DNA from 3 places in the Sinorhizobium sp. GQ132 genome. Region 3 is predicted to be linked to each of the others. Evidence: riboswitches for the same ligand, from Rfam matches in the RefSeq annotation. Region 3 holds a riboswitch; each other region holds the start of a gene.

Region 1 (9,741 bases), 400 kb from region 3:
CCACGGCGGCGCTGTCGGCGCCGTGCGCGAAGACGCCCTCGATCCGCTCCGTATTGAGGCCGCCGATGGCGACGAGCGGGAGCGGGTGAACGCGCTCGCGCCACCATGAAAGCCGCTCCAGCCCCTGGGGCGCCCACTTCATCTTCTTGAGGTTCGTCGGATAGATGGGTCCGAGCGCGACGTAGTCCGGTTCGGCTGCGAGCGCGTTTGCCAGTTCCGCCTCGTCATGGGTGCTGACGCCGAGCTTGAGCCCTGCGGCACGGATGGCGGCAAGATCGGCCTCCGCCAGATCCTCCTGTCCCAGATGGATGAAATCGCAGCCTTCCGCTATCGCCAACTGCCAGTAGTCGTTGACGATCAGCTGGCATTCATGGGCGGCGCAGACTGCCCTGGCGACCCGTAACTGACGGCGGATGTCTTCCTCGTCCCGGTCCTTGATGCGGAGCTGGACGAGCCTGACGCCGAGCGGCACCAGCCGCTCGATCCATTGGGCGCTGTCGACGATGAGATAGAAGGGGTCGAGCTTCACGAGAAGACTGCCTTTCCGATGACGGGGGTGGACGGGACGGCCATGTCGCGCGGCTCGAGCATGCCGGCGCCGTGAGCCGCGTGCCCGGCATCGATCGCCTTGGCGAAGGCTTCGGCCATGGCGGCGGGGTCGGCAGCGCCGGCAACGGCGGTGTTTAGCAGGACCGCGTCGTAGCCGAGCTCCATGACCGTCGTCGCATGGGACGGGCGGCCGATGCCGGCGTCGACGATCAGCGGCACGTCGGAAAATTCCGCGCGCATGGCGCGCAAGCCCTGAACGTTCTGCGGTCCCATGGCGCTGCCGATCGGCGCGCACCAGGGCATCAGCACCCGGCAGCCCGCCTCCAGCAGCCTTTCGGCGACGACGAGGTCGTCCGTCGTATAGGGAAAGACCTGGAAACCTTCCCCGGTGAGGATGCGGGCCCCCTCGACGAGGCCGAAGACGTCCGGCTGCAATGTGTCCTGGTGACCGATCACTTCGAGCTTGATCCAACTCGTGCCGAAAACCTCGCGTGCCATCTTCGCGGTCAGCACCGCCTCCGAGACCGAATGGCAGCCGGCCGTGTTCGGCAGCACGCGCACGCCGAGTTCGCGGATCAGCTCGAAGAAGGCGCCGCCCTGCCGCCCGCCGGCCGTCTCGCGGCGGAGCGAGACCGTGACGATATCGGTGCCCGACCGCCGCACCGCCTCGGCGAGCACGGTCGGCGAGGGATAGCGGGCGGTTCCGAGCAGCAGTCTCGACCGGATTTCTGTTCCATAGAATAGCGGCATCGTCAGCCTCCCTGCATCGGCGACAGAATCTCGATCCGGTCGCTGTCCTGCAGCCGGTAGCTGGATCGGTCTGCCTTCTGGACCAGTTCGCCGTTGACGGCGGTCGCCAGCCAGTCGCCCTCGAATTCGAGGCGCTGCAAGACCTCGGCGAGTGTAACGGCCAGAAGGTCGTGTTCCTCGCCATTGACGGTCAGCTTCATCGGAAATCTCCTTTGCGTGTCTCGTCGCCCAGGGCCAGCGCCGCCACTTCCCGGGCCGTGGCCGGGGAGAGCAGGAAGCCATGACGATAGAGGCCGTTGACGGTAATCCTGTTTTCGCGCCGCGAGACCCGCGGCAGGTTGTCGGCAAAGGCGGGGCGTACGCCCGTGCCGGTCTCGATCAGGCGCGCTTCGGCGAAAGCCGGATGGAGCGCATAGGCGGCGTTCAGCAGTTCCATCAGCGAGCGGGTGGTGATCGGGCCGGCGTCGTCGCTCTCGATCATCGTCGCGCCACACATGAAGAGCCCGCCGCCGCGTGGGACGATATAGAGCGGGATGCGGGGATGCAGCACGCGCACGGGGCGCGAGAGCGTCACCTCGTCCGTCTGCAGATAGGCCATCTCGCCGCGCACCCCGCGTAGCCCGTCGATCTCGCCGATCCTTGACGCGCCGGTGCAATCGACGGTGAGCGCGAAATCGCGATCGTCCATGTCCTCGCCGGCGAATACCGCGCCGCGTGCCGTCAGCCCTTGCCGGAGCGCCGAGAGTGCCCGGCGCGGGTCGAGATGCGCCTCCTGCGGAAAGAACAGCGCCTGCCGGAAACGGCCGGCGAGAGCCGGCTCCAGCGCTGTGATCTCCTCTGCATCGAGCGAGCGGAAGCCGGAGGTGCGGGAGGCGAAGCGTTTGAGTTCGGCTCCGTCACGGGGTTGCGCAACGACGAGCGTGCCGTTGCGATGCACGGAACCGGCAGGGAGCGCGGCTTCCCACCAGTCGGCGGCGCCGATCCCCAGCCTCAGGACGGTTTCCTCGGCACTTTCGCGCTCGCACCAGGGAGCGAGCATGCCGCCCGCATACCAGGAAGCGGCCCCGGTAAAGCCGGCGGCATTTTCCATGATCGTCACTGCGGCGCCGCGCCCGAGAAGTTCATGGGCGGCGGTGAGGCCGGCGACGCCGGCCCCTCTGATCAGCACGCGCATCTCATTCTCCAGCGGGCGCGGCCTTGCTTTCATCGACCGGCATATAGAGGTCGCCGCCGTCGCGATATCTGGCGGCCATTGCCTCGAGGCCCTCCTTCTGCGCCTCGGCGCGGATATCGTGGGAAATCCGCATCGAACAGAATTTAGGTCCGCACATGGAGCAGAAATGCGCGACCTTGTGCGCCTCCTTCGGCAGCGTCTCGTCGTGGAAATTGCGCGCGGTCTCGGGGTCGAGCGAGAGGTTGAACTGATCCTCCCAGCGGAACTCGAAGCGGGCTCGCGACAGCGCGTCGTCGCGGGTTCGGGCGGCCGGGTGTCCTTTGGCGAGATCGGCGGCATGAGCGGCGATCTTGTAGGTGATCACGCCGGTCTTGACGTCGTTGCGGTCGGGCAGGCCCAGATGTTCCTTCGGCGTCACGTAGCAAAGCATGGCGGTGCCGAACCAGCCGATCATAGCCGCGCCAATGCCTGACGTAATGTGGTCGTAGCCGGGCGCGATATCGGTGGTGAGCGGCCCGAGCGTATAGAAGGGCGCTTCTCCGCAGACGGCGAGCTGCTTGTCCATGTTCTCCTTGATCTTGTGCATGGGCACATGGCCCGGCCCTTCGATCATCACCTGGCAATCCTTGGCCCAGGCGATCTTCGTCAGTTCGCCGAGCGTTTCGAGCTCGGCGAACTGGGCCCGGTCGTTGGCGTCGGCGATGGAGCCGGGACGCAGGCCGTCGCCGAGCGAGAAGGAAACGTCATAGGCGCGGCAGATGTCGCAGATCTCCTCGAAATGCTCGTAGAGGAAGCTCTCGCGGTGGTGATGCAGGCACCACTTCGCCATGATCGAGCCGCCGCGCGAAACGATGCCCGTGACGCGATCCACGGTGAGCGGGATATAGTGAAGCCTGACCCCGGCATGGATGGTGAAATAGTCGACGCCCTGTTCCGCCTGCTCGATCAGCGTGTCGCGGAAGACCTCCCAGGAAAGATCCTCGGCGATGCCGTTTACCTTTTCCAGCGCCTGGTAGAGCGGCACGGTGCCGATCGGTACCGGCGAATTGCGGATGATCCATTCGCGGATGTTGTGAATGTTGCGGCCGGTGGAAAGGTCCATGACCGTGTCGGCGCCCCAGCGCGTCGCCCAGACCATCTTCTCGACCTCCTCGGCCATCGATGAGGTGACGGCGGAATTGCCGATATTCGCGTTGATCTTCACCAGGAAGTTGCGGCCGATGATCATCGGCTCGGCTTCCGGGTGGTTAATATTGGCCGGAATGATGGCGCGGCCGCTCGCCACTTCCTGGCGCACGAATTCCGGCGTCACGAAATCGGGGACCGAGGCACCGAAGCTTTCGCCGTCTCGGGCGAGCGCCTCCTTCGCGGCCTTCCGGCCGAGATTTTCGCGGATGGCGATGAACTCCATTTCCGGCGTGACGATGCCGGCGCGGGCATAGGCGAGCTGGGTTACCGCTTTTCCCGGCTTAGCCTTGAGCGGTTGGTGACGAATCGGGAATTCCGGCGTCAGCCTTTCACCGGTCGCAAAGCCATTGTCTTCGGCCTTCACCGCACGGCCGTCGTAGCTCTCGACATCGCCGCGCTTGAGAACCCAGTCGCTGCGAAGGCGCGGCAGGCCCGCGTCGATGCGGATATCCACGTTTTCGACCGTGTAGGGGCCGGAGGAATCGTAAACAGTCACCGGCGGCTCGCCGGAGGTCGGATGCAGCGCGATCTCGCGCATCGGCACGCGGATGTCCGTGTGGATCTCGCCCGGCTTGTAAACCTTGCGGGATGCCGGGAGCGGTCCTTGCGTGACCGAGGGCGCAGCGGCGAGAGGCTTGATTAGATTCATCTTGAGGCTCCAATGTTTTCGCGTTGGAGACCCAGTTCTGAAGCCGGAAGGATGAAAAGACGTATCGCCGATGAATTGCCGGTAAACGGAATCCTGGCTGCTGCACGTCTGCACCGTCCCTACGCCAGTATGAACTGGATCAGGTTCAACGGGTCACTGCGCGCGCTAGCAGTATCTCAGCCCCTTGCCGGGACCCCCCTGGTGAATGGCGCAATTAGGGACGGTTATCGCCGCGGCGTCAAGATGGTTTTTGCACCGGCTAAATCCCGTGCGCAGGGCTCGCGCCATGCTTGCAAATGCAAAGTTCTAAATCTACTTACCGTCCGAGTCTGAAGCGCCATGATGCGCATAGCGAAAAGGGGTGAAGGTCTTGGGGCAGGCGGAGACGGGGACCATGAAAAGGGGACGCAAGGCGCTTTGGGCGGCTGTTGCGGTCATCGCAATCGCGGCCGCAGGCGCGACCGGTTACAAGATCGCTGTCGAAAAGAGCGTGAGCAGGCTGATCGCCGAACGGGGCGGCAGAGTGGGCACGGTCGAAGCGGACTTCTTCGGGCGCATTCACCTGCGCGACCTGACGCTGCCGCTGAAGGAAGGATCCGAACTTCGCGTCGCCGCGATCGACGGGCGGCCCAGGATCCTGTTCCTGGACGGCATGCTCGAGGTCAGCGGCGTGGACCTCGATATGCGCCCGGGCAAGATCGCCGTGCCGAAGGTGATCGTCGAGCAGGCGGAGTTCGGTCGCGACACGCTGGCGCAAATGTTCGGCGCGGGAAGCGATCTTTCGCTGCCGAAACAGTTGGCGCTTTTTACGGCAAAGAGCGTCGCCGCCCCTGAGGTGATCATCACGCAGACGGTTGCCGGTAGCGAGCAGAAGCTGGTCTACAAGAACGTGGTCTCGGAAGGTATCGTGGATGGCCGCATCGCGCGCTATTCGGCGAGTGGTGCGAGCTTCGAAGCCGGCATAGGCGCCTCCGATGGAGAGGGCGGCGAGAAGAGGCGGCTGACGGGCTCCCTCGGAGCCATGACGGGGCAGGACGTCGATGCCGCCTATCTGGCCCGCATCTATACTGAAAAAGCCGGGCCGGGCGACGAGCAGGCAAGGCCTGTCTATGGGCCATTCTCGATCAAGGATATAGCCTTCTCGGATGGCGAGGCGAGCTTCGGCTATGACGAGGTTCGCAGCAGCGGCGTAAGCATGCGGATGCTGGACGAGCCGCTTCGCGAGACTCTAGAGAAGCTCAACTCGGTCTCGTCGCCCGAGGATCTGCCCGTGGCGGAGCGTCAAGACTATTTCGCCCGGATTCTGTCGGTCGCCGATTTGACGAGGAAGGCCGACATGGAAATGCTGGGTCTGAAGATCGACGCGCCGGACAAGGATGGTGAAGAGGGCGAGAGGATCAGGCTTGCGGTGGATCGCCTCGCGCTCGAGCTGGATGGCCGGAAGCTTGACGCGTCGGTGAATGGCTTCTCGATGGCGGAGGGCGCGGACTACGTCAAAGTCTCCGAAGCAAGCATTTCGGGCTTTTCCTGGGATCCCAGCGTGGAAGCGCTGAAGAAGTTCGTCGCTCTGCAGGATGGGCAGCATGAGAACTTCCCTTTCACGACGCTGCTGCCGGAGTTCGGAACGTTCCGCGTGGCGGGAATCGATGCCGATCTGCCTGACTCGAGCACCGGCGTGGAAGACTGGGACGAATACAACGACACTCCGGATGCTGGAGAGGGCGATCGGCCGCAACGCATCCGCTTCACGATGAAGGGATACGAGCTGGCGCTCGCGAAACCGCGAAACGGCATTCCGACTGACGTCCGCGCCGGATACCAGGACTTCGCCCTTCAAATCCCGGAGCATACGCAGGACGAGACTCTCGCCAAGCTTCGCAAGCTGGGCTTCAACGAATTGGTCCTCTCCTCCAACCTCGAAGCCGCCTGGGACGAAGCGAACGAGACTCTGGTCATCAAGGATATTTCCACGAGCGGAAAGGATATCGGCCGCTTTTCCCTCTCCGGCCTTCTGGGAGGCGTGAGCGGCGACTTCTTTTCGGGCGACGCGGCCAAGGCGCAGGCGGCGTTGTTCGGCCTCACCGCGCGGGAAGCAAGCCTGAAGATCGAGGACAAGGGCTTCACCGCCAAAGGGATACAGGTCTATGCCGAACAAAACGGCATGACGGAGGATCAGGCACGCGGTATGCTGGAAATGACGGCGTCGGTGATGCTGCAGCAATTTGCCGCGCAGGAGCCTCGGCTGCGGAACGTGATGGATGCAGTTTCGCGGTTCATCGCGAAACCGGGGACATTCACGCTGACGGCCAAGGCCAAATCCGCCAGCGGCATAGGTGCGCTCGAATTCGCGGTTGCTTCGCAAAATCCGCTTCTGCTTCTCGACAGGGTCGACTTCGAGGCGACGGCGGAATAGCGGCCTTCTCACCGCAAGCGGGGCGAAGAGGGCTCCAAGCGCCGCCTAAGTCTACTCCCTGGTTCAACGCAGGTTGAACGGGGAAGGGTTAGAGCGTGGGCAAAACTGTCCACCTACGCGTCGCCACTCTTCGCGCCTGCACGGTCGATAAAATCCGCCCGATTGATCCCATGGCGCTGCAGCTTGTCGTAAAAAGTCTTGCGGGGGATTCCGAGGGCTTGGAGGGTCTCCTTGACGTCGCCGCGGTGCGCCGTGAGAGCCTGCTTGAGGATATCGGCCTCGTAGCGTTCCAATCTTTCCGGCAGGGTTGCTCTGCTTGAGGCGGGCGTTGCGGCCGGGGCTCCCAGGTTTCCCTCCACCCCCAGCGCGACCCGTTCGGCGAAGTGCGAAAGCTCGCGCACATTGCCCGGCCAGGAATGCGTGGCCAGGTAGGCGCGCATGGCAGCCGAGATCGCGGGCACGTCGCGGCCGAAGCGTTCCGAGGCGCGGGCCAGGAAATGGGAGAAGAGGAGTGGGATGTCGTCGCGCCGTTCGCGCAAGGGCGGGATCGAGAGCGTCACGACATTCAGCCGGTAATAGAGATCTTCGCGGAAATCGCCGCGCGCGGCCGGATCGCCGAGGTCGACCTTGGCTGCGGCGACGACGCGGATGTCGACGGGACGGGTCAGGTTGGTGCCGAGCGGGGTGATCTCGCGTCCTTGCAGCACGCGCAGCATCTTCACCTGGGTTGCCGGCGGCATCGCCTCGATCTCGTCGAGGAAGAGGGTGCCGCCGTTCGCATGCTCGATCCTGCCGACCCGCTTCTTGACGGCGCCGGTAAAGGCGCCGGGCTCGTGGCCGAAGAGCTCGCTTTCGATGACCGTTTCCGGCAGAGCGCCGCAATTCAGTGCGACGAAGTTGCCGGTCCTGCGTCGGCTCCATTGGTGCAGCAGCGTGGCGACCACCTCCTTGCCGCTGCCCGTCTCGCCGGCGACCAGCACATCGACATCGGTGTCGGCGATGTGTTTCAAGGTCTGGCGAAGCCGCTCCATGGCCGGCGTCTGGCCGATCAGCGGCAGTCCTTCGGAGGCGGCTTCGGCCGCGCGGCGCAGCGCCCGGTTCTCCATGACGAGCCGCCGTTTCTCCTCTGCGCGCCGGGCGCTCTGGACAAGACGGTCGGCGGCAAACGGCTTGGCGATGAAGTCATAGGCGCCGTCCTGGATCGCCTGCACCGCCATCGGTATGTCGCCGTGTCCTGTGACAAGGATCATCGGCAGGTCCGGATCGAGCGCCAGAACCTTGCGGAAAAGGGCGAGCCCGTCCATGCCCGGCATGCGGATATCGCTGATGACGACGCCCGCGAAGTCGGCGGAAAGTTCGGAGAGCGCCTCCGTCGCGCTGGCAAAGGACGAGACGGTGAAGCCCGCAAGCTCGAGCGTCTGCTGCATCGCCTTGCGCAGATCGCGGTCGTCATCGATCAGGAACACGGATGGGGCGGCGCTCATCGCTCAGGCCTTCTTGAGATTGACGGTAAATATCGTTCCGGAGGGACCGCTCTCGACCTCGATCGTGCCGCCATAGTCGGAGACGATCTCCTTGGAGATCGCGAGACCGAGGCCCAACCCGTCTTCCTTCGAAGTGTTGAACGGCGTGAACAGCTCTTCGCGGACATCGGCCGCAATCCCCGGGCCATTGTCGGCGACGGTCAGCGCGATACCGCCGGCCACGTCCTCGCAGCGCACTCGGATCGCGCCGTTCTCGCTGTCGCCGATCGCTTCCAGCGCATTCTGCAGAAGGTTGATCAAGACCTGCTCCAGCCGGATGCGGTTGCCGAGTGCCTGGAGGTCATCGGGCGGCAGATCGATGCGTATTGCGTCCATCCGTCCGGCAAAACGGCTTCGGAGCAGCATGAGCGCACCCTCGACGACCTCCTTCATCGCGGTCGGCCCGGCGGCGAAATGGCCCTTGCGGGCGAAGCGGCGCAGTTCGTCGGTGATGGCGCCGACCCGATCGGTAAGTTCGGCAATGCTTTCCATGTTCTCGGCGGCGGTGGAGCTCTGGCCACGGTCGAGAAAGGTGCGGGCATTATCGGCATAGGCGCGGATGGTGGCGACCGGCTGGTTGATCTCATGGGCAACCCCGGCCGCGACCTGGCCGAGGATCGCCAGTCGGTTCGCCTGGACGAGGTCCTGCTGCACGGCCTGGAGCTTCTCGGTGGTCTGCCGGTGGTCGGCGATCTCGGATTCGAGACGGTCGCGCGCCATGCGCAGGTCGCGCGTCCGCTCCTCGACGCTCGCCTCAAGCGCATTGCGGGCCAGCCGCTCCTCGGCGCTGCGCATGGCGACGACCTGGCGACGGCGCAGGAGCAATGCGGCAAGTGCGAGAAGCGGTACGAGCGTGGCAAGGGTGAGGAGCTGCGCTTCCCGCGCACCCGCCGCAAGCGGCGCCTTCAGCGGCGACAACTGCTCGAGCCGCCAGTTCGTCGACGGCACCATGGTTTCCACGCGCAGGAAGGTTGCGTTGGAGTCGCCCGGCAGCAGGGCGTCCAGCGTGGAGGAGCCATCGGGCCGCGCTTCGATCTTCCGGAAAGGCAGCGGCAGCAGCGGTGCATCGCCGAACTGCAGGCTTTCGCGGATGGGTGCGAGCCGGTCTTCGGGGATCGGCTTCGTCGTCATGAAGCGCCAGGAGGGCAGGCTGGTGATGAGGACGATGCCGCGCCGGTCGGTGACATAGGCCGGCTTGCCGGAGACCTGCCAATCCGCCTCGACCCCGTCGAATTCGAGCTTGGCGACGATCACCCCCAGCGGACCGCGGGGCCCGTCGACGCGCCGGGAAATATAAAGCCCGGGCCGCTTGCTGACCGTGCCCAAGGCGAAGTGTTCGGCCATGCCGTCGCGCACGGCGAGCCGAAAATAATCGCGGAAGGCATAGTCGTTACCGACGAAGCTCGTCGGCTCCTGCCAATTGCTGGCCGCGACGGCCACGCCGCTCCGGTCGATCAGATAGATGACCGCGGCTTCGGCACTTGTCGCCAAGGCC
Region 2 (9,741 bases), on a different contig from region 3:
ACGGAGCAATCGATGAAGACCCTCACAGCAGACAGGCGTATGATCAAGATTGCCATGGAAGCGCCCTATCTCGAGCGGGACGAGGAACATGCGCTCGCACAGGCCTGGCGGAACGATAACGACCAGGAGGCGCGCAACAAGATCGCAATGTCGCACATGCGCCTGGTGATTTCGATGGCGGCGAAGTTCCGCAGTTTCGGGCTGCCCATGGGAGATCTCGTGCAGGAGGGTCACATAGGGCTCCTGGAAGCCGCAGCGCGTTTCGAGCCGAGCCGGGAGGTGCGTTTCTCGACCTATGCGACCTGGTGGATCCGCGCATCGATGCAGGATTACGTGCTGCGCAACTGGTCGATCGTACGCGGCGGCACCAGTTCGGCGCAGAAGGCGCTGTTTTTCAACCTGCGCCGGTTGCGCGCGAGGCTCGCCCAGGGGGACAGACAATTGACCTCTCAGGCGATGCACGAAGAGATAGCCGCGGCGCTCGGCGTCAGCCTTGCCGACGTGCAGACAATGGATGCGCGCCTTTCCGGAAACGACGCGTCGCTGCAGGCGCCGATCGGCGGCGGCGACCCGGATGCCGGCGCCCGGCTGGATTTTCTGGCGAGCGAAGCACCTCTGCCCGACGAGCAGGTGAGCGATCTGATCGACGGCGAGCGCGCCCGCCGATGGCTGCAGATCGCGCTCGGAGAACTCAGCGAACGCGAAATGAAGATCATTCGCGCCCGCCGCCTGACGGAGGATGGCGCCACGCTGGAGGAGCTCGGCGTCGCGCTTGGCATATCGAAGGAACGGGTGCGGCAGATCGAAACGCGCGCGCTCGAGAAGCTTCGTGCGGCGCTCACCGCCAAGGCACCCGCACTGACGGCGGCGATGCATTGAAGCGCGATGCTTAGCAAGGCCATTTGCCCCTCATCCGCCTGCCGGCGCCTTCTCCCCGCAAACGGGCCCGGGGGACGAGCCTCGCGCTCGGCCGATCTAAACTGAGCGACTGAGCGAAACGGCACCGTGAGTCCTCTTCTCCCCGCGAGCGGGGAGAAGGTCGCGGCTGCGGCAAGGGCGGCCGTTACGCCCCCCTCACTCGGATATGATCTTCACCTTGTCGCCGGGTCTGACCGTCGATGTGATCTGCATCGCATTGATCAGCCGGAAAAGGTCGAGCTTGCGATCCGTACCCATCATCCGGGCCGCAAGGGTCGCGATCGTATCGCCGGACCTGACCGTGACAACCCGAATGCGCAGCGGCTTCAACGACTGGACCTCGCCGGGCGTCATGCGGCGGAAGGAGGTTCGCAACTGGTTTGCCGTCGGCTCGAGTGCGCTCGAGCCCTTCGGAACGGCCGTGAGGAAGCGGTAGATGCGCTCGCCGAACCTGATCACCGTGACGTCGAAATCCCAGCGGTCGGCCGATGCGCGCGCCGTTGCGGCTTCGAGGCCGTTGACGGTGATCGGGCGGATCGTATCGGGCTTGAGGCCCGTTACCCAGCCGCTGGCAATGTAGTCGGTGAGGCTGCGCCGGCTCGTATCGGCGATGCCGTCGAAACGAATGGCGACCTCGCCCGGGCCGGTGGCAAGCACCGCCTCGGCCTTGTTGTCGATCTGGAAGCCGGTGGGCACGTCGAAGCGTATGCCGAGCTGGCCGTGCAGGAAGGTCTGTCCGCGGACATAGCCCTCCTGCGGACTGTCGCCATAGAGGATACCGTCGATGCCGGCGAGATAATAGTCGCGCCCGCGATCGCCGCTCGTCCCCTCGGGACCGAAGGCACGGGCATGCCGGCGCGCGAGGTCGACGCGTTGCGGCGCGTTGGGGTGGCTCGACAGGAAGTCCAGGCTCTGGTCCGCCTCCGGATCGACCGCGCTGAAGCGGCTATAGGCGGCCATGGAATCGAGGAAGCGCGCCGCCGAATAGGGGTCGTACCCCGCCTCGCCCAGCATGCGGACGCCGATCACGTCGGCCTGCAGTTCCTGATTGCGCGAGAAGGCGGCAAGGCGCAGCTTGCCGCGGGCAAGCGCCTGCTTGCCGGCAAGATCGGAGGAGAGCACCTCGGACACGACGCGGCTCGCAATCACCTCCGCCTCCTCGCGCTGCTGGCGCTGGATGCCGTGATTGGCCGTCACATGCGCCATCTCGTGCGAGAGCACGGCGGCCACTTCCGCGGCGTCGTTGGCGAGCGCCAGCAGGCCGCGGGTCACGTAGAGATAGCCGCCCGGAAGCGCGAAAGCGTTGATTGCCGGCGAGTTGAGAATGGTGATGCGGTAGGATTGCTGCGGGTTTTCCGAAACCGCCGTCAGGGCGCCGGTGATCCGGGCGACCAGCCGCTCGGTCTTGGCGTCGCGGTATTCTCCGCCGTAGCTCGCCACGATGCGTGGATGCTCGCGCGCGCCGAGCTGGGCCCGCGGGTCGTTCTTCTGCACTTCCTCGACGATCTGCGGATTGGAGGATGGCGAAACGGTGGGCTCGTAGGTCTGCTCGATCACGGATTGGCAGCCAGCCAGCAGCGTCGTGGCAGCCAATGCGACCAGCGCTCGTGCGCGAACGGCTCCATGCCGCCGCGGAAACCAGCCATTCATGACTGCCTGCCTTATCATGCCTCAGCCCGTCCCCATCCGCCGGCGCGACCCGCGGCTCGAAGCCATTCATCGCAATCGGCGAAAAGTCCTACTTTTTCAGCCGGATGCGGCGCACCGGCGCGGGTGTTTCAGCCAGGATTCTGCTGTATCCGATTTCAGCGCCGCCTGCCTAGCCGACCCCAGTAGAAATAGTTGCCCCGTGGTATCGCAGCAACGGATGCGCGAATTTTGCGAGATACCCGCTGGTGTCTCCCGCGCCTCGCACGGCGCGGCGGTCAAATTGTGGCGTCCGGCGAATTTAGTTCGTCCGGCGTCGGATCGGTCGCCGCGAACAGTTCGTCATCCCTCCTTGCCGAGGAACCGGTTGATGGCCGTGATGTCGCGGCGCTTGAGAAACCGATCGACTTCATCATGGGCGACAATCCGGCCCCGGTCGAGGAAAAGAACGCTGTCGGCGAGCGCCCTCACGTCATCGGGATGATGCGTGATCATCAGTATCGTGTTGCCTTCCTCCTCGTGCAGATCGCTGATGAGTGTCCGCATCTCGGCGCGCATGCCTGGGTCGAGCGCAGCGAAAGGCTCGTCGAGCAGGAGGATCGGGCGGTGCCGTACGAAGGCGCGGGCGAGCGCGACCCTCTGGCGTTCGCCGCCTGAAAGCGTCGGCGGCAGCCGCTTGCCAAAGCCGGCGAGCCCGACACGGGCCAGTGCGTCCTCCACCTTCATGCGGTCGGCCGCATCCAGTCGCAGCGCCGGGCTGATGCCAAAGCCGACATTGGTGGCGGCGTCGAGATGTGCGAAGAGGTTATGTTCCTGAAATATGATCGATACCGGCCGTTCCGCAGGCGGGCGACCGGTCATTTCCTCGCCGAAGATGCGGACTTCCCCGCGCTCCGGTTGCTCGAAGCCGGCGATGACGTTGAAGAGCGTCGACTTGCCCGAGCCGGAGGCGCCGGCCACGGCGACGATCCGCTCCGCGGGAACCGTGCAGTCGAAGGCGAGCGTCGTTGTTTCGAAGCTTATCTCGATGCCCTTTACGGCGAGAGCGGTGGAACTCATGTGTATTTACCCTCCGGCCGCCTCTCCTCTCCCGCCGTGCCGAGCACCGTCAGGACAAGGCAGAGAAGGCCGAGAACCAGCGCCAGTCCGGCCGCATCCGCGGTGCGATAGCTGCCCATCCGGCTATAGAGCAGATAAGGGAGGGTTACCATGTCCTCGGAGCCGAAAAGAGCGACGGCTCCCAGATCGCCGAGCGAGAGGGCCATGGCAAAGGAAAAGGCGACGAAGAGAGGTTTGCGCAGACCCGGCCAGTCGATCCACAGCAGGCGGTGGAAGCCCCCGATGCCGAGGCTCGCGGCAAGGCGCGCGGTGCGAGCGGCATGCGTCGCCATGGCCGGCGCCAGCACCCGGTGAACGAAGGGAAGCGCCATCAGCGCATTGATGGCGACGACGACGGCCGGCGCGAAACGGGCGACGTCGCCGAACGGCCTCAGGAGCAGGAACCATCCGGCGCCGAGCACGACGGGAGGCACGAGCAGTATGAAGGAGGTGCTTGCGCCGATCCCTCCGGCAAAGAGGCGAGCCGCCGGCCCCGGGCGCCGGCGCGCCAGCGCGAGGCGTTCGGTACGGATCATCAGCGCCGCGATGACGACCGAAATCGTGGCGGAGACAAGGGCGATCGTCGCGCTCATGGCGAGCGCCCGACGGAATGCCGGCTCGTTCACGAGACGGACGAGGTCGGCCTTCGATCCACTATAGGCGATAGCCGCAAAGGGCAGGCCGATGAGGACGACGGCGAGCACCAGCCAGATGCGGTCGGCAAGCCGCGACAGACCGCTCGCGCCGTCGAAACGCCGGATGGCACTGCCGCTCGTCTCTCCCTCCAGCGGCGGCGGCGCGATCAATTTCAAGACGAGAAGCAGCGCTCCGGTAAGGGCGACCTGAAGCGCCGAAAGGGCGATCGCCCGCGGCGGGTCGAAGTCGAAGCGCAGCGCCTGGTAGATCGCCACTTCGAGCGTGCTCGCGGCCGGCCCCCCGCCAAGCGTCAGCACGAGCGTGAAGCTGGTGGCGCAGAGCATGAAGATGAGCCCGGCGATGCCGGGAAGCAATCCACGGATCACCGGCCACTCTATGAAGCGAAAGGTGGCGAAGGAACCCATGCCGAGATTGGCGCAGCTGCGCCAGTATTCGGCCGGAATGCGCTCGATGCCGGCAAGCATCAAGCGTGCGGCGAGCGGCATGTTGAAGAAGACATGGGCAATGAGAATGCCGGAGAGGCCATAGATGCTGACCGGCTGCTCCAGCCCGCCTGCCGAAAGCACCCTGTTCAAGAGCCCCTGCCGGCCCCAGATTTCGATCAGCCCGAGTGCGGCGACGATCGCCGGCAGGCCGAGTGGCAGCGCCAGAAGCCGCAGCACCCAGATGCGGCCGGGGAACGAAGCCTGGCGGGCAAGTGCCCGGGCCACCGGTATCGCGAAAAGGATGGCAAGAAGCGTCGAGAGGCTGGCCTGCAGCAGCGTGAAGCGTGTGATGCGCCAGATATAGGCATCGAAAAGCGGACCGGCGCCGGCGCTGCCGACCGACTGGGCAAGCAGTGCCGCGCCGGCGAGGCCGACGAAAAGCAGGATGCCGCCGAAGGCGAAGGCCCCGGCGGCGATTGTCATCTTGCTTTCCTTCGTGCCGGACAATCCGGCCTCAGTTCCGGCTCATGGCGGCCAGCCATTCGTCGACCCAGGCCTTGCGGTTGGCGGCGACCTCCTCGGAGGGAATGAGGAGCGTCTTTTGCGGGTCGACGAGCTTGCTGAAGGCTTCCGGCAGCGGCTCCTTGGTCGCGGTCACCGGCATCATCCAGTTGGTCGTCGGGATGATCGACTGGAATTCCGGACCGATCATGAAGGTCAGGAAGTTCCGCGCGAGCTCCGGGTCCTTCGCGTTCTTCGTCAATGCGGCGACTTCGATCTGGATATAATGGCCTTCGGCGAAGGGGGCCGCCTGGTAGCGCTCGGTGTTTTCCGCCACCATGTGATAGGCGGGCGAGGTCGTGTAGGAGAGAACCATCGGGGCCTCGCCCTTCGTGAAGAGGCCATAGGCTTCCGACCAGCCCGGCGTGACCGTCAGGACGCGGTCCTTGAGCTTCGCCCAGGCCTGGCCGGCCTGGTCGCCATAGACCGACTTCACCCACAGCAGGAGGCCGAGGCCGGGGGTTGAGGTCCGCGGGTCCTCGATGACGATCTTCTGCGACGGATCGCCCTCGACCAGTTCCTTGAGGCTCTTCGGTGGATCCTTCAGCGTCTCGGTGTCGTAGACAACGGCGAAATGGCCGTAGTCATACGGTATGAAGGTGTCGTCGGAGAAGCCGCCCGGGACCTTGACGGAGGCGGTATCGGCGCCGTGCGGCGCGAAGAAGCCGGTCGCTTTCGCCTCCGCCACCAGATTGGTGTCGAGACCGAGTACGATGTCGGCCTTGGATCCCTGACCTTCGAGCTTCAGCCGCGTCAGGAGTTCGACCCCGTCGGCAACGCCTACATAGTCGACCTTGCAGTCGCAGGTCTTCTCGAACGCTTCCGCCACCTTGGCGCCCGGCCCCCATTCGGTGATGAAGCTCTCATAGGTATAGACCGTCAGGGTTTTTTCCGCGGCCGCCGCGCTCACGGAAAATACCGCGATCGAAGCTGCGGCGATCGCAAGCCGGCCAAGGATCTTTCGATGGAGTGAATTGGACATTCTGGCACCTCTCCCTTTGTTGTTGCTGCATGGGAAAAGCGCGTATCGGTCCGATCGCTTCTAATCCCTCCGCCGGTATGAGCCGGATCAGGTTCCGCGGGTTGGCTCGAAGCCTCTCAGCCACGGTCGCAAAAGCCGACCAGGGCACCCCGTTAGAGCAGCAAGAGATTTAGCTTCCGGCGACGGCTTAGGCAAGCTGAGTTTCAGCAGGGGCGTTTGCCGTCCGCGTCAGCCGCGCTATTAAAAGTCAAACAATTGCCGGCGCAGTTTGTTCGCCGAAAGCGGAGACAATTTCATGCCAGACATGCTCGTCCGCCTCTATGCCTTGCCCGAGGGCCGCCCATCGCGTCTCGACCCCGACATCCGCATCCGCCGGGCGCTTGCGGCCGAGCGGCGGGCCGTCATTCCCTGGATCGAGGAGCGCTTCGGGACCGGGTGGGCCGGCGAGGCCGAAACCGCCTTCTCCTCGACGCCGGCGCGCATCCATGTCGCTCACCATCGGGACCGGATCGTGGGCTTTGCCTGCCATGACGTAACCGCGCTCGGCTTCTTCGGTCCGACCGGAGTCGACGCGACTATGCGCGGCAAGGGCATCGGCGAGGCCCTGCTCGTCGAAAGCCTGCTATCCATGCGCGCCGCCGGCTATGCATATGCGATCATCGGCGGCGTCGGCCCTGCCGAATTCTATGCCCGTGCGGTGGGTGCGGTGGAGATCGCCGGGTCGACGCCCGGCATCTACGACGGCATGCTCTTTCCCGGGGATCCGGCGTCCGGAACCTGATCCGCGCAGCATGCGTTCGCAAAACAGCAGCCGGAGCCCTTTTCCTTCGCCGCTGCTTTGCGCTATGGGCTTCTGCCATGACCCGATCACCCTTCACCATCCTGCTCGGCGGCGCGCTGACGCCGACAGACCGGCTCGCTCGACAGCTCGAAGGCAGCCGCTTCGTCGCCGCCGACGGCGGCATGCGCCATGCAAGGACGCTGGGGATCGTTCCCGATCTCTGGGTCGGCGATTTCGATTCCACGGATGAGGCGCTTCTGGCGGAGTTTGCCGGCGTCCCGCGCGAACGCCATCCAGCTGCCAAGAACGCGACCGACGGGGAGATCGCCGTCGAGGCAGCCCTCGAGCGTGGCGCGACCTCGCTCGTCTTCGCGGGCGGACTCGGCGGCGCGCGCAGCGACCATGCTTTCCTGCATCTCCTCGGTACCGTCGCGCTTGCCCAGAGCGGCGTTGCGGTGATGATGACCTCCGGCGAGGAGGAGGCCTATCCGCTGCTGCCCGGCTCGCAGGAGATCGAGCTGCCGAAAGGCAGCCTCTTCTCGATCCTCGGCTTTGCCGATCTTGACGGTCTTTCGATCGAGAACGTGCGCTACCCGCTGAAGGATTTTCATTTGCCCTTCGGCTCGTCGCGCACCATTTCGAACATCGCGGATGGCACGGTCCGCCTGACCCTGAAATCCGGCCGGGCCGTCGTTCTCGCCCGCCCCTATGATCTTTCCGGAGCCTGATGCCTTGGCGCCTCCCATCCTGAAGCTTGACGACATTCTACTGACCTTCGGCGGCACGCCGCTGCTTGCGGGTGCGGGCCTGCAGGTCGAGCCCGGCGATCGCATCTGCCTCGTAGGCCGCAATGGTTCGGGCAAATCGACGCTGATGAAGATCGCCGCCGGAATTGCAGAACCCCAGTCGGGCGAGATCTTCCGGCATCCATCGGTGACGATCCGCTATCTGCACCAGGCGCCCGACTTCGACGGCTTCGATACGGTTCAGGCCTATGCCGAAGCCGGCCTCGGGCCAGGCGACGATCCCTACCGGGTCGCCTACCTGCTGCAGCATCTGGGGCTGACCGGGGAGGAAGAGCCGACGCGCCTTTCCGGCGGCGAGGCACGTCGTGCCGCCCTTGCCCGTGTGCTTGCGCCGGAGCCCGACATTCTGCTTCTCGACGAGCCGACGAACCATCTCGATCTGCCGACGATCGAATGGCTGGAAGACGAGCTCGTCCGCAGCCGTTCGGCGCTGGTGCTGATCTCGCACGACCGTCGCTTCCTCGAAAAGGTATCGACGGCGACGGTCTGGCTGGACCGCGGCCAATCGCGCCGCCTCGATCGCGGCTTTGCGCATTTCGAGGCCTGGCGCGACGAGGTGCTGGAGGCGGAAGAGCTCGAGCAGCACAAGCTCGGTAAGGCGATCGAGCGCGAAGAGCACTGGCTGCGCTACGGCGTGACCGCAAGGCGCAAGCGCAACATGCGTCGGCTCGGGGAGCTGCAGGACATGCGCGCCCGCCATCGCGGGCACAAGGGGCCGCAGGGTACGGTCCAGGCCACCGTTGCCGACGCCAGGGAATCGGGCAAGCTCGTCATCGAGGCGGAAAAGATCACCAAGGCCTATGGCGATCGCACGATCGTCGCGGCGTTCTCGATCCGTGTCCACCGCGGCGACCGCATCGGCCTCGTCGGGCCGAACGGCGCCGGCAAGACGACGCTGCTGAAGCTCCTGACCGGTCAGCTCGCGCCGGACACGGGCAGCGTCAAACTGGGCACCAATTTGGAGATCGCCACGCTCGACCAGAAACGCGAGGAACTGAACCTCGACGAGACGCTGGCGCATTATCTGACCGACGGGCGCGGCGAGACCCTCCTCGTCAATGGCGAGCAGCGCCATGTCACCGGCTACATGAAGGAATTCCTCTTCCAGCCGGAGCAGGCGCGAACGCCCATCCGCGATCTGTCCGGCGGCGAACGCGCGCGTCTCATGCTCGCCCGCATCCTGGCACGCCCGACCAACCTCCTGATCCTCGACGAACCGACCAACGATCTCGATATCGAGACGCTGGATCTGCTGCAGGAGATCGTTGCCGGATTTTCCGGAACGGTGATCCTGGTCAGCCACGACCGCGATTTCCTCGACCGGACCGTGACCTCGACCATCGCGCCGGCCAACCCGGAGGCGCCCGATGGTCGCTGGATCGAATATGCCGGCGGCTACTCCGACATGATGGCGCAGCGCCGCGGCGCAGTCGAGGAAAGGCGCCGGAACGAAAAAGCCGAAAAGGCCAGATCGAGCGGCGCCTCCCCCTTGCCGAGCGAACCTCAGAAGGCGAAGGCCAAGCTCTCCTTCAAGCAGAAATTCGCACTCGAGAACCTGCCGAAGGAGATTGCCAGATCGGAGGCGGAGATCGCGAAGCGAGAAGAGAAGATGGCGGATCCCGACCTATTCTCGCGCGACCCGAACGGCTTTGCCAGGCTCGCCGCCGAGCTCGAGAAGCTCAGGACGGACCTCACGCGCATGGAAGAGGAATGGCTCGAACTGGAAATGCTGCGCGAGGAGATCGAGGGCTGAGCGGGCGGAACTGTGACGGCAGCGTCGGAGGTGCGGTACCCCTTCTGCCTACCGGACTTGCGACCGCCTCAACCGCCGCTCGACCGCCCGAAGGGCCAGCGACAGTCCTATCG
Region 3 (9,741 bases):
GAAATCGAACAATACGGAGCCCGCGAGGTGACCTCGGCATGAACCCTCCGGCGATCGATAAGGTCCCCGACGTCACATTCGTCGTGGCCGCGTATAATTCCGCGGATACGATCGTGCGCGCGATCGAAAGCGCACTGGCACAGGAAGGCGTGACCGTCGAGGTGGTCGTCGTCGACGATCGCTCGGCAGATGCGACGCCCGCGCTCGTGGCGGCGATCCCGGATCCCCGGGTCCGCCTGATCGCCCTCGATCGCAACCGCGGTCCGGGCGGCGCGCGCAATGCCGGCATCGGCGCGGCGCGCGGCCGGTGGATCGCCGTTCTCGATTCGGACGACACGGTCCGGGCGGACCGGCTCAGGCGGATGATCGAACGAGCGGACACGGCCGGGGCGCAGATCGCCGTCGACAATCTCGACGTCGTGTCGCTGGACGGGCGCAGTCTCAGGATGTTCTCCGAAGCCGACCTCGCCCGGCTGCCGCAGCTCACGCTTCCCGCCTTCATCGAATCCAACGTGCTCTTTCGATCCGAGCACAATTTCGGCTACATGAAACCGATCTTCGAGCGCCGCTTCCTGGAAAACCAGCAGCTTCGCTTCGACGAGACGCTGCGCATCGGCGAGGACTACATCCTGCTGGCATCGGCGCTTGCCTGTGGCGGGCGCTGCGCGGTCGAGCCGTCCGCCGGCTATATCTATCATATCCGCGAGGGTTCCATCTCGCGTGTGTTGAGGCTCGATCATATAGACGCGATGATCGCCGCCGACGAAGCCTTCCTGCGCCGCTACGCGCTCGACGGCCCGGCGCAGAAAATGCAGCGCAGGCGCATGCGCGGCTTCCGCGAAGCTCGCTCGTTTCTGGTCCTCGTCGAGCAGTTGAAAAAGAGATCGTTGGCCGGCGCGCTCAAGACCGCGCTGGCCGACCCGCTTGCGCTCCGGCATCTCAGCATGCCGATCGCTGCCCGATTGCGCCGCCTTGCCGCGCGATTCGTGCATCCCTCCTCCCATTCGGCCCCCCGTGCCGCCCCCATGACGGCGGCGGCTGAACGATCCCCGCTGGGCAACGACCCCCAATAAGCAAAGGATGATAAAATGGACCGTGTCAGGACCGTCAGAAAAGCAGTAATCCCGGTTGCCGGAAACGGAACGAGGTTCCTCCCGGCGACAAAGGCAGTGCCCAAGGAGATGTTGACGATCGTCGACCGGCCAGTCGTTCAATATGCCGTGGACGAGGCCCGCCAGGCCGGAATCGAGCATATCGTCTTCGTCACCAGCCGGAACAAGCAGGTGATCGAGGACCATTTCGACGACGCACCGGAACTCATCTCGTCGCTTACACGCTCTGGCAAAAGCGCGCAGATTTCCGAACTCGAGGCCATGTTGCCGGCAGCCGGCTCGGTCAGCTTTACCCGCCAGCAGGCCCCCCTCGGCCTCGGGCACGCGGTATGGTGTGCGCGTGACCTGATCGGCGACGAGCCGTTCGCGCTTCTGCTGCCCGACATGGTCTCCTTCGGCGCGCGCGGTTGCATGGCCGGCCTCATGGATCTCTATAACGAGGTTGGCGGCAACGTCGTCGGCGTCGAGCAATGCGCCCCCGAGGAAGCATCGAAATACGGCATCGTCGGCAAGGGCGAGACGGTCCGGCACGGTTTCTCAGTGACCGAGATGGTCGAAAAGCCCGCCGCAGGAAAGGCGCCCTCCAACTACTATCTCAACGGTCGCTACATTCTTCAGCCGGAAATCTTCTCGATTCTGGCCCACCAGACGCGCGGCGCCGGCAATGAGATCCAGTTGACCGATGGCATGCTGACGCTTTCGCAATCCCAGTCCTTCCACGCGCATCCCTATGAGGGCCGCACCTTCGACTGCGGTTCGAAGCAGGGCTTCATCGAAGCCAATGTCGCCTTCGCGCTCGCCCGTGCGGACATCGGCGATATCGTTTTCGAATCCGTCCGCGACATGGTTCTGTCTCACGAAAGCCGCATCCGGGCGGCATAAGCGGCGGCTTCCGGCAGTCCTTCGGGACTGCCGGAACAAGGACCGGAGAAGAAGATGAACAGAACGGCCCCCATGAAACAAAGAAGCGTTCCATTGAGCAGCATCATGCCCAGCGAAGACCAGTCAGACGGCTTTATCGACCTCGACCGGCTTGTCGCCGCAGTCTTTCGTCGTGCCCGGCTCGTGGCCGCATTCGTCCTGCTCTTCATTGCGCTGGGGGGCGCTTATCTCCTGTTTGCCACGCCCTATTACACGTCGATGACGCAGATCCTTCTCGACGAAAACCTGTCCAAATACGCCGAGGAGGAACCTACCCCGGTAAACAGCCAGATGCTCGACACGCAGATTGCGAGTGCGGTCGAGATCCTGAAATCCGGCGAACTCGCATTGCGCGTCGTCGACAAGCTCAAACTCGACGAAAACGATACGATACTCAATCCGCCGCAGTCGCCCGTTGCCGTCGTCAAGGACTGGTTGAAATCGGCGACCGGGCTTTTTTCCGGCGGTCCCGACGTTACGGAAGAACAGGCGCGCAACGGACGGCGGCAGAAGGCAGCCGCGATCATACAGCAATCGCTCGCGGTCGAGCGTGTTTCGCGCAGCTCGGTCGTGGCCGTTGCCTTTCGCTCGAGCGACCCCTTGCTTGCGGCGACCATCGCGCGCGGTTACGCAAGTGCCTATCTGACCGATCAGTTGAACGCCAATTTCGAGGCGACCGAGCGCGCTTCCGTCTGGCTGCAGGAACGGCTTACGGATCTTCAGCAGCGCTCGCAGGCCGCCGCGCTCGAAGTCGCGCATTTCAGGGCCGAGAACGGTCTGACGGCTGCACGCGGCGAGCTGATGTCCGAGCAGCAGATGGCCGATCTCAACAGCCAGCTCATCGTCGCCCAGGCCGATACGGCAAGTGCGTCGGCCCGTTACAACCAGTACAAGTCGATCGTCGACCAGGGACCGGAGAACGCGGTCAAGAACGCCACCATTTCCTCAAAGGAGGGTGACAATTCGGTGATCCGTGACCTTAGGACCCGCTATCTCACCGTCGGCAAGCGCGAGCGGGAAGTCTCGGATAATTTCGGCGCCGACCACCCGCAGGCCGTATCGCTCCGCGCCGAGCAGGAGGATGTCGCGCGGCAGATCTACCAGGAACTGCAGCAACTCACTGCAAGCTACAAGAACGAATACGAGGTCGCGCAGTCGCGCGAGGCATCGCTCAGGAAGAGCATCCAGGGCATTGCCGGCAAGACCTCCGACGCCAGCGAGCAACTCGTTCAATTAAGGGAGCTCGAACAGAAGGCAGCGGCTCTGAAGACGCTCTACGAATCCTATCTCGGCCGCTACGAACAGGCGACGCAGCAGCAATCCTTCCCGATCGCCAAGGCGCGCGTCATCTCCGAGGCCGGCGTGCCCGTGTCGCCGTCGAGCCCCAAGAAAACGATGACTCTCGCGCTTTCGGCCGTGCTCGGCATGATGGTCGGCGGGGCTTACGCGGCCTTCCTCGAATTCCGCGAACGGACTTTCCGCCTGGAAGGCGACATCCGCTCGCTCCTCGGCCATCGCTCGCTCGGCTACGTCCCGCTGCTCGGAACGCGCATGAAGAAGAAGGCACAACTGGTCCATGCGCATTTCGGCTCGGTAAAAAGACACGACGAAGCTGTGGACGACACGATGCCGTTCCAACGACTTTCGCGCATCGTCGTCGATGCGCCGCGTTCGACCTTTGCGGAGACCTTCCGCAACGCCAAGCTTGCCTGCGACCAGATGCTCGCCGGCAGCGAAAGCCGCGTGATCGCCATTGCATCGGCCCTTCCGGACGAGGGAAAGTCGATCATTGCCGCGAACTTCGCCGCACTTCTGGCGGCGAGCGGCAAGCGGACCCTGCTCATCGATGCCGATATACGCAAGCCGGGACTGACTCAGATGATCACGCCCGCCCCGCGCACCGGGCTCGTCGAAACGCTGACCGGAGAAGCCACCTGGCCCGCCGGAATCAAGGTGGACCAGCGCACCAAGCTCGCAATCCTTCCGGCCGGCGGCGCATCGCATCAGCGGCATCAGAGCAATGAACTGCTCGCCTCCCCGGCCATGGCGAACCTCATCGAGAACGCCCGCAACGCCTTCGACTACGTCGTCGTCGATCTTGCCGCACTCGCCCCCGTCGTCGACGCCAAGGCTTTCGCGCCGCTTGCCGACGGTATTCTCTTCGTGGTCGAGTGGGGAAGGACGCCTTCGCGGCTCGTACGCGATCTGCTCAACTCGGAACCATTGATCAACTCGAAGGTGCTGGGCGTCATCCTCAACAAGACGGACATGAACGAACTCGGCAAATACAGCGACTTCGACGGGGCGGAGAAATACCGCCACCGCTACGGCAAATATTACGTCGAGAATACGATTACGGAAAACAACGCCGCTTGAGGCGACCGCGGCCGCGCCACCTGTGCGCGGCCTTTTCGCCCTTCGCCGTCAGACCTTGCGGCGATCGACGATCCAAGCGGCTGCCATTAGCGCGATGACCGCCGTAAGGGCAACGAGTGCCAGCGCATAGAAAAGCGAATATTCGACCAGCGACGGCAGCATCGAAAGACAACGCCGCACCCTGCCAGGCGACCGCCGCCAATCCGGCAGGTCGTCACGGTTGAAAGCCTCCAGCCGGCGGGTAAGAAAATGCATATCGCGAGAACCGATTGCCAATCGAAGCCATGGACGCCGTCATGCTGCTGAACAACAGTGGCGATAGCGAGGCACTTCAGCTCCCCGAGCCGTCACCCGGCAGTCAATCTTCCCACCACCGGTGGAAATGATGGACCGGACCGCGCCCCTGACCTATCTCCAGGCGGTCGGCCGCGAAGATTGCGGCATGCAGATAGGACTTGGCGGCACTCACCGCTTCGACCAGCGGCAAGCCTTTCGCAAGGCCGGCGGCAATGGCTGCCGACAGGGTGCAGCCGGTGCCGTGGTCGTTGCGCGTCTCGATCCGCGCGGCGGGAAGGCGGACAAGAGTGTCGCCGTCGAAGAAGAGGTCTGTGGCCTTCCGGCCCTTCAGGTGCCCGCCCTTGACCAGAACCGCATATGCGCCGGTCCGCATGATCGCTTCCGCCTGGCGCGCCATCTCCGCCTCGTCCTCGGCGATTGCGCGCCCGGTCATCAGCGCGGCCTCGGCTAGATTGGGCGTGGCGACGAGCGCCAGCGGCAACAGCTCTTCGATGAGCGCCGTAACGGCATCCGGCCGAAGCAACGCGTCGCCGGAGGTCGCAACCATGACCGGATCCACGACGGCCCGTTTTCCGGACCGGCGCAATCCATCGGCAATGGCGGCGATCGTTTCCCGACGCGAGACCATGCCGATCTTGACGGCCTTCACGTCGAGATCGGAGAAGACGGCGTCCATCTGCGCCGACACGATTTCAGCGGAGACATCCTCGACGGCCGTCACGCCCCTGGTGTTCTGGGCCGTGATCGCAGTGATGACGCTGGCGCCGTAAACGCCGAGCGCCGAAAACGTCTTGAGGTCCGCCTGAATACCGGCGCCGCCGCCGGAGTCCGAGCCGGCGATGGTGAGAGCAATCGCCGTCATGCCCAGGCCTCCTTCGCACGAGGGCAGATGATGCTTGCGAGCGGTACGGCAGTGGACGTCATCGATCGATCTCCAGACGGAACATCACGGAGATCCAGGAAAGGCGATGAAAAGGCGAACTTGCCGCTGGCGGCCTTCTTTCCGTTCCTACGCCGGCATGACCCGGATCAGGTTCAAGGGTCCGGCTCAACGCCATCTCAGCACCGTCTGGTGCTCCCCTCGGAATGCGCTATCTATGCGGCTGTGGCAAAGCGATGTCAACGCACCCGCGCAAAGGCTTGTAAGACCTGACTTTTAGGCCAGCCGGCAAAAATATACCCGCAGCCTGGCCACCTATGATGCAGTCATTCCTTCTGCCGCCGTCAATCGCTCGTTTCCTCCTCGAAAACGGCGGCGATTGCGTTATTCTTAGCAAAATTTCGTCGTACAGGAGGGAACACGCCATGAGTCTGCGCATCAACGATACCGCCCCTGATTTCACCGCCGAGACAACGCAGGGCACGATCAATTTCCATGAATGGATCGGCGACGGCTGGGCTGTCCTTTTCTCCCATCCGAAGAACTTTACTCCCGTCTGCACCACGGAACTCGGCGCCATGGCCGGCATCGAGCCGGAGTTCCGCAAGCGCGGCGTCAAGATCATCGGCATTTCGGTCGACCCGGTCGAAAGTCACACCAAGTGGAAGAACGACATCAAGGTCGCGACCGGCTTCGAGGTCGACTACCCGCTGATCGGCGACCGCGATCTGAAGGTGGCAAAGCTCTACGACATGCTGCCGGCCGGCGCCGGAGAGACGTCCGAGGGCCGGACGCCTGCGGATAACGCCACCGTGCGTTCGGTCTACGTCATCGGCCCCGACAAGAAGATCAAGCTGATCCTCACCTATCCGATGACCACCGGCCGCAACTTCAACGAGATCCTGCGCGCCATCGACTCGATCCAGCTCACCGCCAAGCATCAGGTGGCAACACCCGCGAACTGGCAGCAGGGCGAGGACGTCATCATCACGGCCGCCGTCTCCAACGAGGACGCCGTGCAGCGTTTCGGGTCGTTCGACACCGTGCTTCCCTATCTCCGGAAGACGAAGCAGCCGACGGCCTAAGCAAACCCGCCGCCAAGAGTCAGTCGATCAGGCGCGTCAATTCATCAAGGTTGACGCGCCCTTGGCGCTTTTTGCTAACATGGTTGTTTAACGCGCACAGAGCAGAACCATCTGCCTCAATCCGCTTTGGCGATGGAGATGATCTCCGCCAGAACCCCGTGCAGAGCGTCGCGATAGCCGTTGCGTGCCGAGGGGCCGCTTTCATCCGACGTCATGACCACGGTCAGGTCAAGGGACGGCACTATGTAGAGCATCTGGCCGCCATAGCCCCAAGCGTAATACACATCCTCGTCGCCGATCCGGCGCGTGAACCAGCCATATCCGTAGCCGTCGCCGGTAAAACGGGAGGCCGTGCGCGGCTGCCAGGAAAGCTCCACCCAATCGGCCGGGACGACCTGCCGTCCGTCCGCGGTGCGGCCGCGGTTGCGATAGAGCTCACCGAAGGCAAGCAGCGATCGCGCGCTCATCGCCATCTGGTTGCCCCCGAGATAGATGCCCTGGGGATCCCGCTCCCAGGCGCCGATCCGGAAACCCTCGACAGGACCGAGCCATTCGCGCGCAAGCGCCAGTGTCGACTTGCCGCCGACCTTGGTCAGTATTGCCGAGAGCAGATGGGTCGAGGCGGTCGAATAAAGCATCCGACCTCCGGGCTCGTCGTCGAAGGGCTGTGCCAGTGCGAAACGAACCCAGTTGCGGCTCGACACCCAGCGGCCGTAATTCGGTCCGGACATGCGCCCCAGTCCCGCTTGCATCGAAAGCAGGTTGCCGATGGTGATGTCGTTGATCCGGGGGTCGGCCTGCGACGGGAGGTCTTCCTTCAGGAGCGGCGCGATCTTCTGCTCCGGGCCGTCGAGCAGACCCTTGCCGATCGCGATGCCCACAAGTGCGGATACGATCGATTTCGACGCCGACTTGATGTTGGTCGACTCCGAGGGCGTGTGGCCGCGATAACCCTTCTCGGCAATCGTCTCCCCGTCCCTGGCAACGACCACGGTCTTCAGCGGGTTCAACTCTTCTCTGGTCGCCAGGGCCGTCAGCAAGGTGGTGACGGACTGATCCTGCGCGGCTGCCGCCGAGTGGAAACCGAAGAGCGCAAGGAACGTAACAACGAGCATGGTCATGCGTTCGACCTAGGGCGAATGGCACGACAAGTCATCAAGTACAGTCCAAGCTCACGACGATGTGACCTTGCCTGAAGGTCGGCTACATCGATGCTCGGGGTTCATTCCCTCCAGATCGCAACATCGACGGGTTTCAGCGTGCGGCCGCCCAGGTAGAACTCGGCCGAGGGCCCTGCGGGCACCTCCGCGGGGATCCGGCCGAAATTGAAGGCGAAACGGAGATTGCCGCGGCGCGTCACGCGAAGATCGCCGAGGTCGGGCAGGCTTTCCAGTCCAGCCCAGCCGAGCGCGTCGCCGATCACCTTGTCGAGCAATGCGCCGTTGGCCGCAACGGCCAGATAGCGTGCCTTGTCGTTGCCGACGAGCGCCGGAGCGCCGTTGCGATACTCCCCGTCGAAGCTTGCGAAAACGGTCTCGTTCGTCCTTACCGTCTCGCGCCAGCCGGCCGCCTGATAAGCCTCGTTGCCGTAGAGAACGGTCTCGCTATGAAACTCCGGCAGCGACTCGACCCGCGAGACGCTGATATCGATGAGCTTCGCCAGCGGTCCCGGCGGCAGTCCCTCGGGGATGTGCATGTCCTTCGTCTTGCTGCCGCTGCGCGCGCCGAAGACCACCTTGGCGTCCGCTCGCGCGAGCCGCTCGACGAAAGCCTCCTCGGCAATGACGAGATCCGGCGCGAGGATCAGCTTGTATCCGTCGAGGTCCGAGTGCTGGCCTATGAAATCCACATCGACGCCCAGACGAGCCGCCGTCGAATACCAATCGAGCGCAACCGCCGAAGCGGAATAGCTCCGCCCCTGCGGCAGGACGCGTGTCGCCCAGCGCGATTCGTAGTCGAGAAGGATCGCGACTTGCGCCTTGCCACGCACCTCTCCCCCGGGCAGGCGCTTCATTTCCGCGACGACTTCGGCGACTTCAAGATAGCCCTGATCCGCCTCGCTGTTTGGAAGAAGGAGGCCCGCGTGAAACTGTTCCTGCGCGAAAGGCGCCTGGCGCCAGCGGAAATAAGAGACCATGTCGACCCCATGGGCATAGGCGAGCCAGGTCCAGAGCCGAACCATGCCGTCGGCCGGCGACTGGTTGTGCGCCGCCCAGTTCACAGGCCCCGGCTGCTGCTCCATGACCCAGACGCGGCCGCGGCCGACGGCTCGGTAGAGGTCGTGGTTGAAGGCCGGCTGGTCGGGATCCCCCACCCGGAGATAATGCTCCTTGTCCTTCGCTGCGAGCCGCCCGTTGAGCAGGCCGCCCATCGGGTAGACGTCCCAGGAGGCAATGTCGATGTCCTCGCCGACGGAGTAATGGTCGAAATCGGTATTCTGCGACATGAAGTTGTGCGTCACCGGACGGCCGGGCGAATGCGCCCGGATAATATCGACCTGGACCTTGTTGAAGCTCTTCACCTGATCTGAAGAGAAACGGATGAAATCAACACCGTGGGTCGGGCTCGGCTCCTCCACCAGGCTGTTCGGCAGATCGATTTCCTCAAAGCTGTTGTAGTTCATCGACCAGAACGCCGTGCCCCAGGCGCGGTTCAGTTCGTCGATCGAGCCGTAGCGTTCGGCCAGCCACAGGCGGAACGCCCTGACCGCTTCGGCGGAATAGCTGTAGATCGTGTCGTGGTCGCCATATTCATTGTCCGTCTGCCAGGCATGGACATAGATGTGTTCGCCATACCGGCGCGCCATCGCCTCGGTGATGCGCGCCGCCTCGGAGCGGTAGCGCCGGCTCGAGAAGCAATAGTGGCGTCGCGCGCCGAATTTACGCACCGTCCCCGTCGCATCCACCGGCAGAATGTCGGGATAGCGGTCCACGAGCCATTTCGGCGGGGCCGCCGTCGGCGTGCCGAGGATGACCTTGAGGCCGGCCTTGCCCAGAACGTCGATCGCTTCGTCCAGCCATTCCCAATGAAATTCGCCCGACCGCGGCTCTATCTTCGCCCAGGCGAATTC

Evidence for each region. A riboswitch is a leader RNA that binds a small molecule or an ion and turns the genes downstream of it on or off. The one in region 3 is predicted to bind thiamine pyrophosphate.
Region 1: it holds a riboswitch for thiamine pyrophosphate, as region 3 does, so the genes downstream of both, thiC (phosphomethylpyrimidine synthase ThiC) here and thiD (bifunctional hydroxymethylpyrimidine kinase/phosphomethylpyrimidine kinase) in region 3, are expected to answer to the same signal.
Region 2: it holds a riboswitch for thiamine pyrophosphate, as region 3 does, so the genes downstream of both, thiB (thiamine ABC transporter substrate binding subunit) here and thiD (bifunctional hydroxymethylpyrimidine kinase/phosphomethylpyrimidine kinase) in region 3, are expected to answer to the same signal.

The regions. Positions count from the first base shown of each region.
Region 1 is NZ_JCAXDX010000001.1:618,749-628,489, reverse strand. Features, by position in the region: gene AC6CIG_RS02855 (thiamine phosphate synthase) at 1-529, opposite strand, end outside; gene AC6CIG_RS02850 (thiazole synthase) at 526-1,299, opposite strand; gene thiS (sulfur carrier protein ThiS) at 1,302-1,499, opposite strand; gene thiO (glycine oxidase ThiO) at 1,496-2,473, opposite strand; gene thiC (phosphomethylpyrimidine synthase ThiC) at 2,475-4,310, opposite strand; TPP riboswitch at 4,409-4,520, opposite strand; gene AC6CIG_RS02830 (aq_1923 C-terminal domain) at 4,681-6,723, shown strand; gene dctD (C4-dicarboxylate transport transcriptional regulatory protein DctD) at 6,837-8,207, opposite strand; gene AC6CIG_RS02820 (sensor histidine kinase) at 8,211-9,741, opposite strand, start outside.
Region 2 is NZ_JCAXDX010000008.1:87,207-96,947, reverse strand. Features, by position in the region: gene AC6CIG_RS20500 (RNA polymerase factor sigma-32) at 13-879, shown strand; gene AC6CIG_RS20495 (M48 family metalloprotease) at 1,075-2,586, opposite strand; gene thiQ (thiamine ABC transporter ATP-binding protein) at 2,908-3,624, opposite strand; gene thiP (thiamine/thiamine pyrophosphate ABC transporter permease ThiP) at 3,621-5,252, opposite strand; gene thiB (thiamine ABC transporter substrate binding subunit) at 5,260-6,288, opposite strand; TPP riboswitch at 6,336-6,450, opposite strand; gene AC6CIG_RS20475 (GNAT family N-acetyltransferase) at 6,584-7,069, shown strand; gene AC6CIG_RS20470 (thiamine diphosphokinase) at 7,147-7,797, shown strand; gene AC6CIG_RS20465 (ABC-F family ATP-binding cassette domain-containing protein) at 7,802-9,628, shown strand; gene AC6CIG_RS20460 (amino acid ABC transporter permease) at 9,677-9,741, opposite strand, start outside.
Region 3 is NZ_JCAXDX010000001.1:219,635-229,375, forward strand. Features, by position in the region: gene exoM (succinoglycan biosynthesis glycosyltransferase ExoM) at 1-42, shown strand, start outside; gene exoO (succinoglycan biosynthesis glycosyltransferase ExoO) at 39-1,073, shown strand; gene AC6CIG_RS00950 (UTP--glucose-1-phosphate uridylyltransferase) at 1,089-1,994, shown strand; gene exoP (succinoglycan biosynthesis transport protein ExoP) at 2,049-4,409, shown strand; gene AC6CIG_RS00960 (hypothetical protein) at 4,458-4,664, opposite strand; gene thiD (bifunctional hydroxymethylpyrimidine kinase/phosphomethylpyrimidine kinase) at 4,768-5,568, opposite strand; TPP riboswitch at 5,696-5,798, opposite strand; gene AC6CIG_RS00970 (peroxiredoxin) at 6,012-6,671, shown strand; gene AC6CIG_RS00975 (serine hydrolase domain-containing protein) at 6,788-7,792, opposite strand; gene AC6CIG_RS00980 (beta-galactosidase) at 7,894-9,741, opposite strand, start outside.